3 regions of the Peribacillus sp. YIM B13481 genome follow, and region 2 is predicted to be linked to each of the others. Evidence: riboswitches for the same ligand, from Rfam matches in the RefSeq annotation. Region 2 holds a riboswitch; each other region holds the start of a gene.

The links. A riboswitch is a leader RNA that binds a small molecule or an ion and turns the genes downstream of it on or off. The one in region 2 is predicted to bind cyclic di-AMP.
Region 1: linked by a shared signal. The riboswitch ahead of ACFX4X_RS20615 (cation:dicarboxylate symporter family transporter) and the one ahead of ACFX4X_RS24145 (APC family permease) in region 2 are both predicted to bind cyclic di-AMP.
Region 3: linked by a shared signal. The riboswitch ahead of ACFX4X_RS18025 (APC family permease) and the one ahead of ACFX4X_RS24145 (APC family permease) in region 2 are both predicted to bind cyclic di-AMP.

Annotation. Positions count from the first base shown of each region.
Region 1 covers NZ_JBHZPE010000048.1:5,558-11,703, forward strand. The annotation lists gene ACFX4X_RS20595 (TetR/AcrR family transcriptional regulator) at 1-150, shown strand, start outside; gene ACFX4X_RS20600 (diacylglycerol/lipid kinase family protein) at 316-1,212, shown strand; gene ACFX4X_RS20605 (hypothetical protein) at 1,339-2,001, shown strand; gene ACFX4X_RS20610 (efflux RND transporter periplasmic adaptor subunit) at 2,016-3,278, shown strand; cyclic di-AMP (ydaO/yuaA leader) riboswitch at 3,480-3,629, shown strand; gene ACFX4X_RS20615 (cation:dicarboxylate symporter family transporter) at 3,802-5,061, shown strand; gene ACFX4X_RS20620 (hypothetical protein) at 5,432-6,146, shown strand, end outside.
Region 2 covers NZ_JBHZPE010000083.1:5,369-11,514, reverse strand. The annotation lists gene ACFX4X_RS24145 (APC family permease) at 325-2,151, opposite strand; cyclic di-AMP (ydaO/yuaA leader) riboswitch at 2,309-2,453, opposite strand; gene ACFX4X_RS24140 (bacitracin ABC transporter ATP-binding protein) at 2,601-2,723, shown strand; gene ACFX4X_RS24135 (hypothetical protein) at 3,195-3,476, opposite strand; gene ACFX4X_RS24130 (YhgE/Pip family protein) at 3,830-6,040, shown strand.
Region 3 covers NZ_JBHZPE010000035.1:35,994-42,139, reverse strand. The annotation lists gene ACFX4X_RS18030 (hypothetical protein) at 10-324, opposite strand; gene ACFX4X_RS18025 (APC family permease) at 570-2,396, opposite strand; cyclic di-AMP (ydaO/yuaA leader) riboswitch at 2,533-2,676, opposite strand; gene ACFX4X_RS18020 (GtrA family protein) at 3,087-3,542, opposite strand; gene ACFX4X_RS18015 (glycosyltransferase family 2 protein) at 3,502-4,524, opposite strand; gene ACFX4X_RS18010 (DUF6044 family protein) at 4,540-6,146, opposite strand, start outside.

The sequences.
Region 1 (6,146 bases), on a different contig from region 2:
TTAAAGGCAATTCAAGAAGAGTTTTCAAAAGTTAGGCCAAGTCCCATTATCTTGGAAAGCCTTTTGTTGTTTTTGGAAAAAAATGAAAAACGAAGTCCTTTGTGTTCAAAGCTTGTCTTAACGATGAAGGAATATTTGACGAATATATGAAGGAATTACAGAAAGGGGCGTATAGCCTCTTTTTTTGTTGATATCTTAGAGTTCAAAGCCATATGAATTTTTCTATATTTGATTATGTATGAGTTTCAAAATCTGGGGTTTAGGAAAAAGTATAAGTAGTAGGAAAATTCTTTTATTAGTATGGAGGCAAGAATCATGAGATGGAAAAAGGGAATGCTGATTTATAATAAAAAGGCCGGGAACAATAAACTCGAGAGGAATCTTGAGGAATGTCTTCCAGTAATAGCTCCTCATATTGATGAGTTCCTTATTCTACAAACGAAGGAAAAAGGGGATGCATGTCGATTCTGCTCGGAATATGGTGAAGACATGGATGTAGTTTTCGTATTAGGAGGAGATGGAACCGTACATGAGTGTGTAAATGGCCTTTCACCCCTTGGGAAGCGGCCGTTGTTTGGGATATTACCTGGAGGGACTTGCAATGACTTCTCAAGAACATTAAAGATTCCTCAAAATGTTCGTCAGGCTGCGGAGGCAATAGTAAATGGAAAAGTTCGTTCAATTGACATCGGTCAGGCCAACGATGACTATTTCTCCAACTTTTGGGGAATCGGGCTTATTACTGAGGCATCAAGCAATATTGATGTGCAGGAAAAAAACAGGTTCGGAAAGATAGGATATTTATTAAGTGCAGTAAGGACGATTGGTGATAATGCACCCTTTTCCTATAAACTTGAGTATGATGGGAATTTCATTGAAGGGGAAGCAATCATGATTTTGGTCTTGAATGGATGTTTTATCGGTACTAATTTACTCCCCTTTCCCATGGTTAGTCCAGACGATGGGATCTTTGGCGTTGCCATCTTGGAAAACGCAAGCTTTGGTGCATTTTTAGAAATAATAGCGATGAAACGTTCATGGATTGAAAATTTGAGCTCGGAGTCTGGTGTGACTTATGTGCAGGCCGGTAGCATGACTATTGAAAACAAGAGGCCACTTGATGTGGATATGGATGGAGAGAGTTATAGTCAAACACCTACTCGAATTAAAGTACTTGGCCATCATTTATCGGTATTAACTCCAAATTGGTGAGGAGGATTACATGTTAAGGGTAAGTGTATGTGTTTTTTTTGTTTCATTCATTCCTTATTTCTGCAATTGTTTCCAAAATAAGATAAAATATAGGATGATATATCATTTTTTGCAGGAGGAACACATATGGTGTACCAGGTCAGATTGTTAAAGGGCATTTTAGAGCCTCATCGAAGTCGTTATCAACTGCAAAATGCAGAGGCAGTCACACGGCTTGGATGGAAATTACTATTTTTATATTTTCTTAGTATTATAGTATTTGCTATTGGTGGTTATTTTGGCATTGGTTCTGAATCATTTTCTAAAGAAATCACGAAGATGAGTGTTAATGAATTTGAAGCAGGAAAGTTTCTGATATTGAGCGGCAACATAATAGCAAGCCTTATCTACCCATCCATTTACATATTTTTAGCAGCCCTTTTCTTTTGGATCGTTACCGATATCCCATACATAAAATTAGTTATCGTTCAAATGATCATTTTCGGGTTGCAATTATTGGAAAAAGCATTACTGATTCCTCTATTCGTATTAATGGATATAGGCAATGATTCCAATCTTTTTTCATTGGGAGTCATCGGTCAGTATTTTCTCAGAAGTGATTACTTTATTCACTTTTTCAGCGAAATCACCATTTTTCAATTTCTTATTATTGCCCTGCAATATTTCTATTTAAAGGAGTTTTCACAACGAAATAATTATTTGGTCCTTGTAATGATTGTTCTATTCTATCTGGCCACGTGGTTTGTTAAAGCCTTTTTAGCATACATCCAAGTGGGCGTATTTGTATAAGGCGGGTGAAAAGAATGAGTGGGAAATGGAAAATAACAGCGGTCTCTATTGCGTCGATTGTGTTAATAACCGTCAACATATACCTTATTGAAAAAAAAGGAAGCAAAGCGGAACGAACTGTTTTCGTGGAAAACTGGTCAATGGTAAAAAAAGATACAATTACGGATACTATTCAAACAAATGGGGTAATTAAACCTGTAGAAGAGTACGATATCTATTTTGAAACCAAGAAAAATGATTTTAAGAAATTCCTTGTAAAAGAGGGGGATGCTGTAGCGGCTGGCTCCTCGTTGTTTGAGTATACGACAACCGAACTTGATGCACTTAAAGCGAATTTGGAAGCGGAGAAAACTGCTGCTGAGGGAGAAATTGTAGGGATTGACGAATATATTAGGAAGTTAAGGGCTTCTCAAGGGGCCCTGACCCGTGATCCTGATAAAGCGGTCATTGATGAATCGGTGAAAAATAACTTGGATATTAATATAACAACAAGCTCTTCAGATCTTATTAAAAGCAACATTGAGCAAGAAATGTACAAGCAAGAACTCGAAAAAAACAGTTTGAATGAAAAAGTGAAAATGCTTGATGCTAAATTAAGTTCAATTGAGGAGCAGGCTAGCGCGATTGTAACGACGAGTGAAGCTGATGGTGTAGTTAAAAATATCAATAAAAACCTGAAAAACCCCATTATATCCATCGTTTCAACAAATATGGCAATTGAAGGTAATTTCTCTGAAGAGGAGATGAAAAAAGCTAAAGTGGGCATGACTATAAAAGCAAGTTCCTCTGATTTAAAAAAGTCATTGAAAGGAACGATAGGCCGTATCCATTCCTATCCAGCAGAAGAGCCGTCACTAAAAAGGGATAACAAATTTCCATTTCAGGCTTTAATCGAACCGGAGGGTGAAGAAACCGAATCTTTGTTGGTGGGATCCAAAGTCAACCTTGCTGTAATAACCAATGAGAAAGCTGGTGTACCCGCCATTCCCATCGAGGCAGTGCATTACCAAAAAAAGCCGCATGTCTACAAATTGACTAAAAAAGGGTATGTGGATAAACACTACATTTCAAAAGGGCTTAAAGCAGAAGGTAAGCAGGAACTAATAAAGGGACCGTCAGTAGGTGATGTCATCCTGCTAGAACCGAATAGGGTAGCGAAGAACCATTCTTATTTTATTACCCCAATTCAATTTGAAAAAGTGAAAACTGCAACTTATAAAAAATTCACCTCTAGGGAAAAAGTAAGGTATCTGTTACTTGGCATTTTGGAAAAATAACTGCTTCTTTCATAAAGAAAGGGGATGTCAAATTAGTTATTATTTATATATCCATATAGCTTAAATGACTAAAAATCGGGAAGTGTAATACTGGGTGCAATCATCTAGAATGCAGAATATTCAGATATATTTAAAGACTTTTTCTAAAATGGATGAGAATAAACATTTACAGATTAACCTTTTTAGTATAATATTTTATTATAAGTTAACTCGCTTAATCTTATTCCAAGAACGGGGGAACCATTTTTGTGGATTTTAATCCACTAGGGGTGAATTCAGAAATGAAAGGGCAAATTGTGTTTCCAATTCCTAACCCGACAGCTAACCTCGTCAGCGTCTTTAAGGGAACATGTGTGAATATTCACGCCAATATGAAATCGACACATGAAGTGTCTTTTTTTTCGGCGTAAAGACAGAGTTTTTCAAAAAAAGAAAAATTACTTTCTTTCTATTAGTATCTTGTTTCCCTTACCGAGACAAAACGTTTTTGCATCAAAGACTTTATGGAAGGTGAGGAAAGTATATGAAGAAATTCAAGTTAAGTTTAGCTAGCCAAATTTTCATTGGTTTAATTCTAGGGATTATCGTTGGTGCCATTTTTTATGGTAATGAGACGGCCCAAAACTTTTTACAGCCATTCGGAGACATTTTCCTACGAATGATTAAAATGATTGTTGTGCCAATCATTGTATCAAGTCTTATCGTTGCAGTTGCGGGTGTAGGTGATTTAAAAGCAGTAGGTAAACTAGGAGCTAAATCAATATCATACTTTGTGGTGGTAACTATGATTGCGATTGCTGTTGGTTTAATTTCCGCGAATATCCTCCAGCCTGGTGTTGGCGTAAATATGAATCATCTGGAAAAAACTGATATCTCCACTTATGTTGATACAGCAGAAACTAAGCAGCATGAATCGTTTGTAGATACACTTGTTCACATTGTACCATCCAATCCAGTACAAGCTATGGTACAAGGCGATATGTTAGCGATCATTTTCTTCTCCGTATTGTTTGGAATTAGTATTGCGGCTATCGGTGAAAAAGGTAAACCAGTATTCCGTTTCTTCCAAGGTACAGCAGAAGGAATGTTCTACCTAACTAATATGGTCATGAAATTTGCTCCTATTGGGGTATTTGCACTAATCGGTGTGACCATCTCCAAGTTCGGTTTGGAATCTTTAATTCCGTTAGGTAAGTTAGCGCTTTCTGTATACGGAACAATGATTTTCTTTGTAATTGTCGTTCTGGGTCTTATTGCAAAATTTGTAGGATTCAATATCTTTACATTGATTAAACTTCTAAAAGAAGAATTGGTACTTGCGTTCTCTACAGCAAGTTCAGAAGCGGTTCTTCCGAAACTTATGGAAAAAATGGAAAAAGCGGGATGTCCGAAACATATAGCTACATTTGTTATTCCAACTGGATACTCTTTTAACCTTGATGGTTCAACATTATACCAAGCGTTGGCAGCTATCTTCATCGCTCAAATGTACGGAATCGATTTAAGTGCTTATGAGCAAATTACGCTAATGTTAGTGTTAATGATCACGTCTAAGGGTATTGCGGGTGTACCAGGTGTATCCTTCGTAGTTCTTTTAGCGACATTAGGAACAGTGGGTATTCCTATTGAAGGTTTAGCATTTATTGCCGGTATCGACCGTATTCTTGATATGGGACGTACAGTAGTAAACGTTATCGGGAATTCACTTGCAGCAATCGTCATCTCTAAATGGGAAGGTCAATTCAACCCTCCTTCCGATAAAGAATTAGAACAAGTTTCTTAATACAAAAAATCCAGAGTGATATGTCACTCTGGATTTTTTGTGTTTGAAAAGCGTATCCTTTATATTTGACGTGCCAGAAGGTGCAAACGAAAAGTTTTTTAAAGGGAAGCTTCCTCATGAAAAGAATTAATGATAAAACCTTATTCAATTTTACCCGTCGTCAATTCCTCCAACTCTTTATTTTTCACTATTATGGATATTTAAAATTATCGAGTTCGTTCCTTAACCGTAGGTGATTATAGAGTTCAGGTATTCACATTATTCATACGATGCAGATGATGAATAATATTCTGGGTTATATAACTTACTTGAAAACCCAAAAGTTTGATAAAATAACATTATTGATTGAGAGCTCGGAGGGGACCAGGTTATGAAGAATGATAACAATGATATCTTATATATGCATATGCAGGCTTCCGAACGGTTTGTCCTTTTTAATGGACTCAATTTTCGCGAATTTGTCTATTCGCTGCCATATACCTTGGATTCCATCTTATTATTGAAACATCAATTCGATGGTGGGGAATACAATTTGAATGTCCTGCTCGATAGCGCTTCATCTGAGGATATTGCAAAGCTCGTTAAAGAAAATGTCCGGGCATATGGAGATTTCTGTTGGATTGATTTTGAAGAAGAGGAAGGGCTGGATGAATTGGATGGAAGGGAATTAGCTGAACTTTTATATTTAGGGCATGCAAAAACCCATCTGGATCCTCCATTTTTCCGTAAATTGAATAATCAATTTGTGTACCTTGCCCAGGATGATGGCTGGTTCAACAAAATTTATTTTCGTTCACTTTCTACATATTATATGATGTTAGGGAGTCTGATTCCGCTAAAGCTGGAGCCGTTAAAAGTGGAGAGGACGTGGCTTGGAATCAGAAAGAAAAGAGAGCTGACGGCCATTCCTGCAGAAATCATTTCTTCATTGGCTCATATTATGGCAGAGGGGCTCATTTTTTCCTTTCGGCATGTCAAGTACTCAAGAACGAAGATTGAGATACCGGCATGGGTGGTAGGGGATTATTTAAACATGGATGAGATGCATGATGACTTTTCGGATAGAAATATTAAGGAGCCGGATG
Region 2 (6,146 bases):
AAAAAACTGTACTTAAGGTAAAGACTAAAAAAATAATTAGAATAGACATTTTTTATAATGGATAATACAAATAAATAAACAGCACAGTATAGGATAAAGACCTAGATTGTAGGGAATTGAGGGTACCGATAATTCCGGAAAATTGCATGGTATTTAGCCTAGTCTTTCTTCAACTATCCTGCCCCTTTAGTTCATTAAGAAAAGCTGCCTTAAAGACAGCTCCGATCTTCAGCTAACGCACCCGTTAGTTCAAGTAGAAGAAGCTTAATAGCTCCGTTTAATACTTAATTTATTAAGAAATACAAAAATTGAAGTCCTCCTTTTTTATTTTTTCAAATGATAAGGTACAGTTGTTACTACCACGTTTCTCCGATACAGTAAGAAGGCCTTAATAAGAAAACTTGATTGATTGTGAAGAATATTGTGCCAGCCTTTTTTAGGAATAAATTGTGGAATGACAACCGTTACCCGATAATTCCCTTCCCTTGCTTTATGCTCTACAGTATCAACAAATTTGGTAAGTGGGTTGATGATACTTCTGTAATGAGAGTGCAGTGTCACCAGTCTTACATCAGGTTGCCATTTCTTCCATTGTTCTTCAAACTTCTTCTCGTCTTCTCTTTCAAATGCAACATACACAGCAATAATTTGTTCAGGAGAAAGAGATTTAGCATAATTTAAGGTATTCTCTACAACATGAGTCATGCCAGCAACAGGCACTATCATAACATTACCGTCAATGGTCACAGATGGTTCACAAGTTGTAAGCCTAAGTTGGTCTCCAACAGCTTCATAATGCTTTTTAATTCGATGGAAGAGAAGGACAATGATAGGTAGAAAAATTAGGATTGACCAAACCTGTGAGAATTTTGTTAAAAAGAACATCATTGTGACCGTGAAACTAATAACAGCACCAATCGTATTAACTATTAGTTTTGGAAGCCACCCCTGAGGCTTCTCACGAATCCATTTAGCCATCATTCCTGTTTGGGACAATGTAAATGGAATAAAAACTCCAACTGCATAAAGTGGGATTAGATGCTCTGTTTCTGCCTGAAAAGCAACAATTAAAAGTATTGAAGCAATACCAAGGATGATGATGCCATTTGAATATCCTAATCGGTCCCCTCTAACTAGAAACATCCTTGGAATAAACTTATCCTTTGCAAGATTCACTGCCAACAACGGGAAAGCCGAATAACCAGTGTTCGCAGCAAGGATTAATATCAATGCTGTAGTTCCTTGAATAAAGAAGTACATGAAATTCCGTCCGAAAGTTTCTTCGGCAATTTGGGAAACAACGGTTACCTCTCCACTTGGAGAAATGCCATAATAATAGGCTAAAAATACGATTCCTGAAAACAGTATGGCAAGCAAGGTTCCCATTGCCATTAATGTTTTAGCCGCATTATTTGGAGCTGGGTCTTTAAAGTTAGGAATAGCATTCGATATGGCTTCAACCCCTGTTAAAGCCGAACTTCCTGAAGCAAACGCCCTTAAAAGAATAAACAAACTGATTCCCGCCACAGGTGTACCTATTGGGGTGTGTAATTCAGGAGAAACTCCTCCAGTTAGAATATTATAAATACCCACACCAATTAATATAAACAACGCAAAAACGAATAAGTAAACGGGGTAGGCTAAAATTGAAGCAGACTCCGTTACTCCTCTTAAATTCAAAATTGTAATAAGAATTACAAATACAATGGCAATTACCACATTATAGTTATGTAAAGTGGGAAAGGCAGATGTTAAAGCATCGGTCCCAGCAGACACACTTACAGCAACAGTTAGTATGTAGTCTACCAATAGGGATCCTCCAGCTATTAAGCCTGAATTTACACCTAAATTGCTCTTTGAAACCACATACGCTCCACCGCCATGAGGATAAGCAAAGATGATTTGCCTATAAGACAATATGAGAGCTGTTAAAAGAATTAATACACCAACTGCGATAGGAATTGAATACCAAAATGCTGCTGCACCTAACGTAATCAATACTATCAAAATTTGTTCAGGACCATATGCCACTGATGATAGAGCATCAGAAGAAAGGATTGCTAATGCTTTCGTTTTGTTAAGTTTCTGTTCTCCTAATTCATTGGATTTCAAAGGTCGTCCAATTAAAAGCCTTTTTATGAATGGAATCATTAATCACGCACCGCCTAATATATCTATTGGTTAATTTTTACCCTTATCAATAGTAATTACTCAAAAAAGAAATAATTTTACATGCATAAAAAAGTGCCTACAAGTCATATTTAATAGACCTGTAGGCACATCACTTTTCGTGTGTCACAAGTTCCACCTTCCTTCTCATTTAACGCTTACGAGGTTAGCTGTCGGATTCGGACCTTTGAGTAGCCCTACCTTGAAAGGATTCACCCCTTGGGTTAAGTAACAACCCACAAAAATGGTTCCCCCGTACCTAATGGTTTCAGCGATTTAGAAATTTGAACTGTGATTATAATACTCCTGTGTTCAGAGAATGTAAATGAATTTTATGTAAAAGATTAAAACCGAGGATAACGGAAATGTTAGTAGTACATATTAGTTCATGCTTTAGTATTTTTGATTTCTAACACGAAAGGAGGATTTACATGTTCAAAGATAATAGTCCCTTTTTATCTGATGAATTTTTAGATGAGTTAGCTAAAGACATTAACCAGCAATATGGAGGTCCCACAAAAGAACAAATTGCAGAACCCATAAACAATGATTAGAATATAAGTCCACAAGAAAGTACCTTTAGATATTGAACTCATACCATTGTGTATGTCCTCACTTTTTCATTAAACTGCCCCGTTAGCCATTCATGAAGCGCAAAAATCAGCGCTTCACCACAGAGAATGAAAATTGGTCTCTATGTCGATAATGTTTTAATGGCTGGCGAAGAAGGTCTTTGAACTATGGTACCTTTGAGCCCATCCGTTAGTCTGACTCCGATGACCACGGTGTACCACCGACTGTCGCGCCCTTTATGGGTAGCACTCATGGGAGATTAATCCTTTTTTGGTCGTCGCGCTAGCCTCTACTTAATTTGCTATAATTGGAGGTTTTTGTTTAACGATTTACCAAACTCAATCAGATCACTCATAAGGCTCAGCCTTTTTTTTAAAAGCGTTTTTACTGGGTCTATTTTATTGTGGTTTTTTCTGGATTTTGTGCTTTTTTAATTTTCATGGGAGTTCGATTCACTTATTTCTAGTATATTCTGGAGTATCACAGAGTGGACATTCCTCATATTGCTTTTCCTTTGCTAGAATAAAGTAAATCCCAAGAATAAAAGTAATTATTAAAATGACACAAATTACCCAAAACATCAAAGGATATTGATAATGTACTGTTACTGTTGTAACTCCTGAATTCATATCTGTTGTTGTTATTGTATTCTTAACAGGGTCATAAAGCATGTCTACTATTAAGTATGTTAGTAAAGATGAAAGAGTAAGAAAAATTCCTATCGCACGTTTCATCATTTTCACCTCCTAAAACCGTTAAACTGTATACAGTTTAACGTAAAAACAAAATCCTTCTTCAACTCCCTCAGTTTATACGACTTTCTCACCAATACTCGCTGAATCGCAGGATTTCATCACCCTTGAATTTAAGTTCACGGTAAAATCATATACATAATGAGCAGCTTCCGGAACATGTAAACGTGGGCTAATCGTTTCCAGACGGTGAATTGGGCGAATTAAAAAAATTATTAAAAATGGAAAAATGAAGTCTAACACCCAAGGACATCTTATAGTAAAATTAGCTATGAAATTAGGGTCCTACAAAATATATTTAGTACTAGAAACAATGGGGGATAATATAATTGAATATGATAAGAGGCGAGTGGAAAAATATTTTCAGCCATCGCAAAACTGGGTTAACATTGATAGTCATTCTTTTTGTACCGTTGCTCTATAGCAGCATTTTTCTATCCGCTTTTAGAAATCCTTATTCTAAAACTGGAGATCTTCCAATTGCAGTAGTAAATGAAGATCTGGGATCAAAATTTTCTGGGCAGAATTTACAGTTAGGAAAAGATTTGGTTCATGATTTGAAACAGAATCACTCGTTTAAATGGAAATTTACCAATAGTAAAGAAGCGTTTAAAGGATTAAAAAATGAAGATTTTTACATGGTAGTCGAAATTCCAAATGATTTCTCTAAAAATGGAGCTACCTTGTTAGATAAACATCCTAGTAAAATGGGCCTGAGATATTACACAAATCCGGGGAAAAACTATACTGCATCAAAGATAGCAACCTCTGGAATTAGTAAAATCAATGAGAAAATATCAAATTCTATCACAAAACAATATGCAGTCACATTATTTAATAGTTTAAATGAAGTAGGCGAGCATTTACAAAAAGCAGCTGAAGGAGCGAATAAAATAGACCAGGCTGCCAACAAAATTACAAATTCCTCCAAAACACTACAAGACCATTTGCAGAGTTTAGCTGCTGGTACCGTCTTATTTAAAGATGGTACACAAAGTTTACGCAATGGAACTCAACAATTTCAAACGGAAATTGGTCAATTGTCTAACGGGGTTCAAACACTTAATAGTGGTATGGATAATTTAGAAAATGGCTTGGGTGTCCTTAACAAAACTGGTGAAAATCTCGCCAAAGGTTCTAAACAATTAGAACAAGGAGCTAATGATCTTAAAAGAAACCTACAGCAGGCACACCAAGGTACAATTGAAATTCAAGACAAAGTTGACCCACTATTAATCGCGTTGGGGGATATATATGAAAGACAGCCTGAAATGATTAGTCAACTGAACTCCTTACAACAAATCCTTCAAGGGCAGAACCAACTAGTTAAAGAACAAAAAAGGATTATCCTTAAAAGCAAAAGTCTTTCTGAGGAAGAAAAACAACAGTTGCTTTTGAATTTGGATACTTTCATGTCTCTTTCCACTGCAGATGATTTAAAACAAGAAATTACGGAATTCGAGTCTACGATGTTAACCGTTTCACAAAATTCACAGCAAGTGCAGAGTCAACTTGATCTGTTTGCAAAAGGACAACTATCGATGTATGAAGGCGCTAATAAATTGGCTGAAGGGCAACATACCCTTAGTTCAAATCTAGGGACATTTAACAAAATGTTAGCCGAAGCACATAGTGGTGCTAACAAATTAACAGATGGAACTCGCGCTGTTTCCGACAGTATATTAAAAATGGACAATGCAAGCAATCAATTTGCAAAAGGGATTGAAAAACTTAACTCTAGTGCCAATCAGTTTAGTGAAGACTCTCAAAAACTTGCAGATGGTTCCGCATCAATATATAAGGGATCTTCCCATCTATCTGACGGAACAGGTCAATTACATTCTTCGTTACAATCTGGTGCTACAAAAGCGAATGAATTGAAAATGAATGATAAAAATTACGACATGTTGTCTAATCCAATAAAGTTGGAACCACACAAAATCAGTGAGGTAAATGAATATGGAGCTGGCTTAATTCCTTATATTTTGTCTATTGGTTTGATGGCTAGTGCATTAATTTTCTCTTCTAGTTATCAACTTAAAGAAACACCGTTAGAACCAACATCCGGGGCTTCTTGGTTCCTCAGTAAGCACAGTGTTGTTATTGTGGTTAGTTTGATTCAATCCATTCTAGCAGTTACTATACTTATCCAGGGGATGGGTCTAGAAGTTAAAAATGCATGGGGCTTATATCTATTTACAATTTTGACGAGTCTTACTTTCCTATCTTTGGCGCAAATGCTCTGCACCATTTTTGGAAAAATAGGACAGATTATTGGATTCATTCTACTCTTATTGCAAATTGGCGGTAGCTCAGGTACATTCCCTATAGCGTTAGCACCTCCATTTTATCAACACATACATGCATTCCTTCCAATGACGTATGCTATAAAAGGATTTCGGGATCTTATCTCGATTGGAAATGATCTACATGATGTATGGAGCTATGCGCTAATGTTAGCCGTGTTTGGATTTGTCTTGAATGCTGGTACTTACTTATTTTTTGTTCTTCAATTAAGACATAAAAAAAGCATCTCTGCCGCTTAAGCAAATCTTTGGTTCTGGTGCAAAAACTTCAAGACAATTGCAATTAATCTCTAAATCTTGGACATACTGATACTATTACTTTTTTCATATTTTACTAATGACTCAG
Region 3 (6,146 bases), on a different contig from region 2:
TATAAAAAGTCACAAAGAATATACTGGGAAGGTATTCAGATTCATCGAAATGATCATGAAAGTTTGTGAATCAAGAGCCAGCATGACCCCAAGCATGGCTCCTATCAGTGTTGTTGATAGAGACTCCATAACCGCTGTTAAACCGAATGGCCTTCCGCTATTGATGCTGCCACTGCACATATTGAGATGGCCAGAACGGTAAAACCGCAGCTTGCCGGGCAACAGGAATGGCAGCATTAAACTTGCCGTTATGCTTAACATCATGACCATGCATTTACCCAGGCTAACACCAATATGATTATGGTGAAATACTCTAGTTAGCAAATGCAAAATCCAGTAGCCTATATGTTATGAAAGATGAAGTATCCTTGCACCTTACTGAGCAATAATAGTTATTGTGAATTTAATGAGTTATTAATGAATGATCTTATTATATCGGGGGCGTTAGTTTGAAAAAAGACAGCCGTAGTGCTGTCTTTTTAATTATGAGATTATAAATAATATACGAACAGAGCCCAATAAAAAAGCAAACCATATGTAGGTTTGCTTCTTTTCTTAGATGATGGAACTTACTTCTTCAAATGATAGGGAACTGTCGCAACAACTACATTTCTTCTATAAAGCAAGTAGGCCTTAATCAGTAAACTTGATTGGTTATGAAGAATATTGTGCCAGCCTTTCTTCGGAATAAATTGCGGGATTATTACCGTAACTTTATAGTTGGATTCACTCGCTTTATGTTCAACTGTATCCACGAATTTAGTTAATGGCTGTATGATACTCCTGTAATAAGAGTTTAGTGTGACGAGTCTAACATCTGGCTGCCACTTTTTCCACTTTTCTTCAAATTTCTTTTCATCTTCTCTTTCAAAAGCAACATAAACGGCAATGACCTGATGTGCTGATAGAGATTTAGCATAATTTAAAGAGTTCTCAACCACATGAGTTATACCGGCCACAGGCACAATAATGATATTCCCTTCTATTGGCAAGATGGGCTCACAAGTTGTAATCCTTAGCTGGTCTCCGACTGCTTCATAATGCTTCCTAATTCGATGAAAAATTAAAATGATGATAGGTAAAAAAATCAAAACAGGCCAAACCTGAGTAAATTTGGTTAAAAAGAATATCATCGTGACGATAAAACTAATAGTGGCACCAATTGAATTAATGGTTAATTTCATGATCCAGCCTTTTGGCTTTTCGCGTATCCATTTGACAATCATCCCGGTCTGGGAAAACGTAAATGGAATAAATACCCCTACCGCATAAAGTGGAATAAGATTTTCTGTATGTCCCCCAAATGCGACTATTAAGATGATGGATGCAAGTCCTAGTATGATAATTCCATTGGAATATCCTAATCGGTCCCCTCTAATCGTAAACGCCCTTGGTATGAATTTATCTTTTGCAAGATTCACCGCAAGCAAGGGGAAAGCGGAATAGCCAGTATTGGCAGCAAGAATCAAGATCAATGCAGTCGTACCTTGAATGAAGAAATACATGAAATTCCGACCAAAGATCTCTTCAGCAATCTGCGAGACGACCGTTACCTCTGCGCTAGGAACAATGCTTAAATAGTAGGCTAAGAATACGATTCCCGTAAATAATACAGCCAGTAAGGAACCCATAGCTATTAAAGTTTTTGCAGCATTATTCGGAGCTGGGTCTTTAAAGTTCGGAATCGCATTGGAAATCGCTTCGACTCCTGTCAATGCGGAACTTCCTGATGCAAATGCTCTTAGCAGTATGAATAAACTGATGCCCGCTACTGGAGTCCCGATTGGCGCGTGTAATTCCGGTGAGACTCCTCCTGTCAGGATTTTGTAAATTCCTACACCAATCAAGATGAACAATGCTAAAACGAATAGATACACCGGATAGGCCAAAACAGAGGCCGACTCCGTAACCCCTCTTAGATTAAGGATGGTAAGCAGAAATACAAAAACGATGGCTATGCCTACATTATATGCATGAAGGCCGGGAAAGGCGGACGTGATAGCATCCGTACCTGCAGAAACACTTACAGCTACAGTTAAAATATAATCGACCAATAAGGATCCTCCAGCTATCAACCCTGGATTGATACCTAAATTGTTTTTTGAAACCACATAGGCTCCCCCGCCATGAGGATAAGCAAAAATGATTTGTCTATAGGACAAGATCAATGCAGCCAACAGTAACAATACTCCGATGGCGATGGGTATGGAATACCAGAATGCCGCAGCACCGACCGTGATCAGAACGATTAATATTTGCTCCGGTCCATAAGCAACCGAAGACAAAGCATCAGAAGATAATATCGCCAAAGCCTTGGTTTTGTTAAGCTTTTGATCACCTAGTGCATTTGATTTTAAAGGTCTCCCGATCAAAAACCTCTTTATAGAAGATAACATCAAGAATTCACCACCATTTTTAAGTTATAAGTTTATGTTACCCAGCTATAGAAAAAACAAAAAAAATGGAAAAATGCCCACAAGTCATAACTAAATAGACCTGTAGACATCCACTTTTTTGTCTAACAAGCTCCACCTTCCCTCTCATATAACGCTTACGAGGTTAGCTGTCGGATTCGGACCTAAGAGTAGCCCTACCTTGAAAGGATTCACCCCTTGGATTGTTAAAATAATCCCATACCGGACCCCCCGTACCATAAGGTTTAAGCGATTTAGAAATACGAAACTGTTGATTATCATACTCCCGTGAAATGGAAAAGTAAATGAAAATTTTGCACAGTAAAATAATAATTTATTTTAAGTGAGGCTTTGTTCTGACGTATATAACATAAGTCATCCAAGTGCATGATTCGAAGGTAGGAAAAAGGTGAATAACTTGTTAAAAAAGAGAAACTTCCCAATCAATTTTTAAGAAATGAAAGAACAAAAACGGTGGGTCCTTAAAAGGGAAAATTACCGAATTACGAAACTGTTTAAATCTCTAATTTATTAACGGTTCACCTTTCTTATTAAAAGGATCTGCCCCCGCTTGGATAGGTTTGCAATATATAAACTCCACGCTGAAAATCAAAAATTCGCTTCTTGAAATCCACTTTGATTTCCATCCAAAGGGGCATTCTTTGATTCTAATCAGTTCCTTCCTTCTTGAATTGTTCCCAAATTGCTTTTTTTAAAGACAAAGTATTTCTGGCCAATATAGTTCAGTACTGTATAAAAGATTGTTCCGATAAGTACAGCCACATTTTGCTGAATGGAAAAATGAACGGATGCTTCCAAGGATCCTGCAATGGCTTGTCCTAAAGAATAAGCCGCGGAATAACAAATCAGGATGACGCAAAAGAAACGGGCAACCCCTCTCCGCCAATCTATATCGCTTCTAAAAGTAAAAGTCCTGTTCAACAGAAAACTCGTTACTGCTCCCATACCATTGCCGAAAAAGGTAGAGATCCAGTAAGATAATTCAAGAACATTCATGAGAAAAAGCATGATGGAAAGTCCAACCCCTGTATTGACCATTCCAACCAATAAAAAGCGGATAAAGGAGTTAGTGTGTTTTAGATAGTTTTTCAATACTTGTCCGTTCATTATCTAGTTGCTCCCGTTTATTTAAATCGAGCGGATTAAATAAATCCAGATCCACAATATATTTAGGCCGGCGTTTGGATTCATTATAGATTTTACCGATATATTCCCCAATCAAGCCGACAGCAATCAACTGGAGTCCGCCGATCAACCAGATGGAGGTAATTAATGAGGTCCAACCAGTTTCGGTCTGCCCAAAAAACTTTAACCATAAAAAGTATGACCCAAAAAGTAAGCTAATGAAAAAGGAAAGACATCCTAGCCATAATACAAGCCGGATCGGTGTTACTGAAAAGGAAGTAATGCCATCAAGAGCAAAAGCAACCATCTTCTTAAATGGATATTTCGTTTCCCCTGCCAATCTTTCTTTGCGGTCATAATAAACAGAGTCCGTCTTAAACCCAATAAGCGGGACGATTCCCCGTAAAAAAAGATTCGTTTCTTCAAATCGTTCCAACTCCACGATCGCCCTTTTGCTCATTAGCCGGAAATCTGCATGATTATAGACAAGGTTGACCCCCATTTTGTTCATCATTTTATAAAAGCCAGTTGCAGATGTTCGTTTAAAAAATGAATCAAGGTCCCTTTTTTGGCGGACGCCATATACAATTTCACATCCTTCAGTGAATTTCCGAATGAATTCAGGGATGACTTGAATATCATCTTGTAAATCTGCATCAATTGAAATCACACAATCCGAGGCTTCCTTGGCTGTAAACAATCCGGCAAGGAGTGCATTTTGGTGGCCTGCATTCCGTGAAAGCTTTAGTCCACGAACATATTCATTGTTAATCGTTTCCTTATATATGATCTTCCATGTTTGATCTTTACTTCCATCATCAACCAATAGAATTTTACTTTGACCAGACACAACATTTTCTTCGACTAAACCCCTCACCAATCCACAAAGCTGGGAAATGGTATCCTGCAAAACACTTTCTTCGTTATAACAAGGTACAACAATCGTCACTATCGGTGAATTCACAATATCCCCCCCTTTTCAAATGACTCTGTATAAATGAATTTTCCAAACGGTCCCTTTCTTTGTGAAAATCCTATCCAGTTCCAACCCGTTTTCCTTCGCGTTGTTGATTGGTACGGCAGAAAATATATACTTGCCGCCTAATCCTTTAAACGCATCTACATTAATCTCCAAATTATCCAACTCTTTCTTCGAGCCTTTTTTGAACATATAATGCTTACCAAGCTCATCGGCAAATAGGTAACAACGTCCTCCCCATTCATCAAAGTAGATTCTGATGTTTTTATTCTTTGCCAATTCGTTTTCAATTATTTGACGAAATTGATGTTTGTATGTAAGCGGATAGAAATTGTTATAGCTATCGAGCGTGTAAAACCCATTAAATTGGGCGATAGCAGGATGTAGACCGATGCTTGCAACCCGATATTCTTCCTGTGGGAGGCCAATATGCTCTTCTATATCCTGAAAAAGGCTTTCTGCATAGAACTCTTTAAAAGATGGTTTTTTATTGTTAGTGATTTCTTCATTGAAACCCATTAAAACCATGATTTGAACGGCAATGAAGATTAAAAGGGTTTTCTTAGCAAATTCACTGTGTTCCCAGATGATTTTTATGGCGAGGGCAAACCCCAAGTAAATCACCATCGGCCTTAAAAAGTGAAATCTGGCAAAATTAAAAGTATCCAAGGTATGGAACCTTTCTGTTAAAGGAAGCCAGCCTTTATAAAACCAAAATGCATACCATGCGGAGAGCATAAAATTCAAACCGAACAAAAAAACAAAAACCCTTTCCTGTCTCCACAGTTTTTTGATCAAAATAATATAAAGGGCAAAAGCTGTAATCGGCAGGATGATAAGCGCATGTACAGTCATGACATGCGTATGTCCAAGAACGAAATTTTTGAAAGTAAGCTTAATGACCCACTCGAGCGGTAGCCTTGCGTGAAAATATTCATCCCTGCTGTTTGGCTCCGAATCAAAAATGAAAGAAGCAATCAAACGATACTCCACAAGACCAAAAATGAAGGTCATATAAACGATTGAAAGAAAAAACCTTAAATTCCAACCTTTTCTCCTAATCACATCCGTTATCCAAAGAAGGCCCATTGCAACCAGGAAAAAGAAAAAGCCAAGTACGATGCTTGAATATAGAGGTAAAAGTGTAAGGACCAAATAATTCTTCCACGAGTGGTCCTTGTTGCGGATATTCAAAAAAGCCCAAAGGGCTAGCGGCATCCCAAGCGTGCTGAGCATTCCCGATGGCCAAAATGGAGTAAGGGCAAAGGCTAAGGATGTTCCAACCCTAATCCATCCCGATTGGCGCCCTGTAATGAAATGTTTTTTTAATAGGATATACATACCAAAGAAAGCAATAAATCTTGTTAATGCCTGGCTTATTGCATATGCAACCATTGTCGGAAAAAGGGCATGAAGCCACACGATAATACTGAATTCACTGCCAAACGCATTTCGGGGCAGCCCATTCATAATCTGTGGAATTTTGGCGTTTATTGAACCAAATAACTCACCGCTTTCTGAAAGCACTTTATACCAGGCAAGGTTGGAATCCAAATTATCATGTACACGAATATGTGCATTTTCTCCAAGGATGAGTAGAGGAGAGA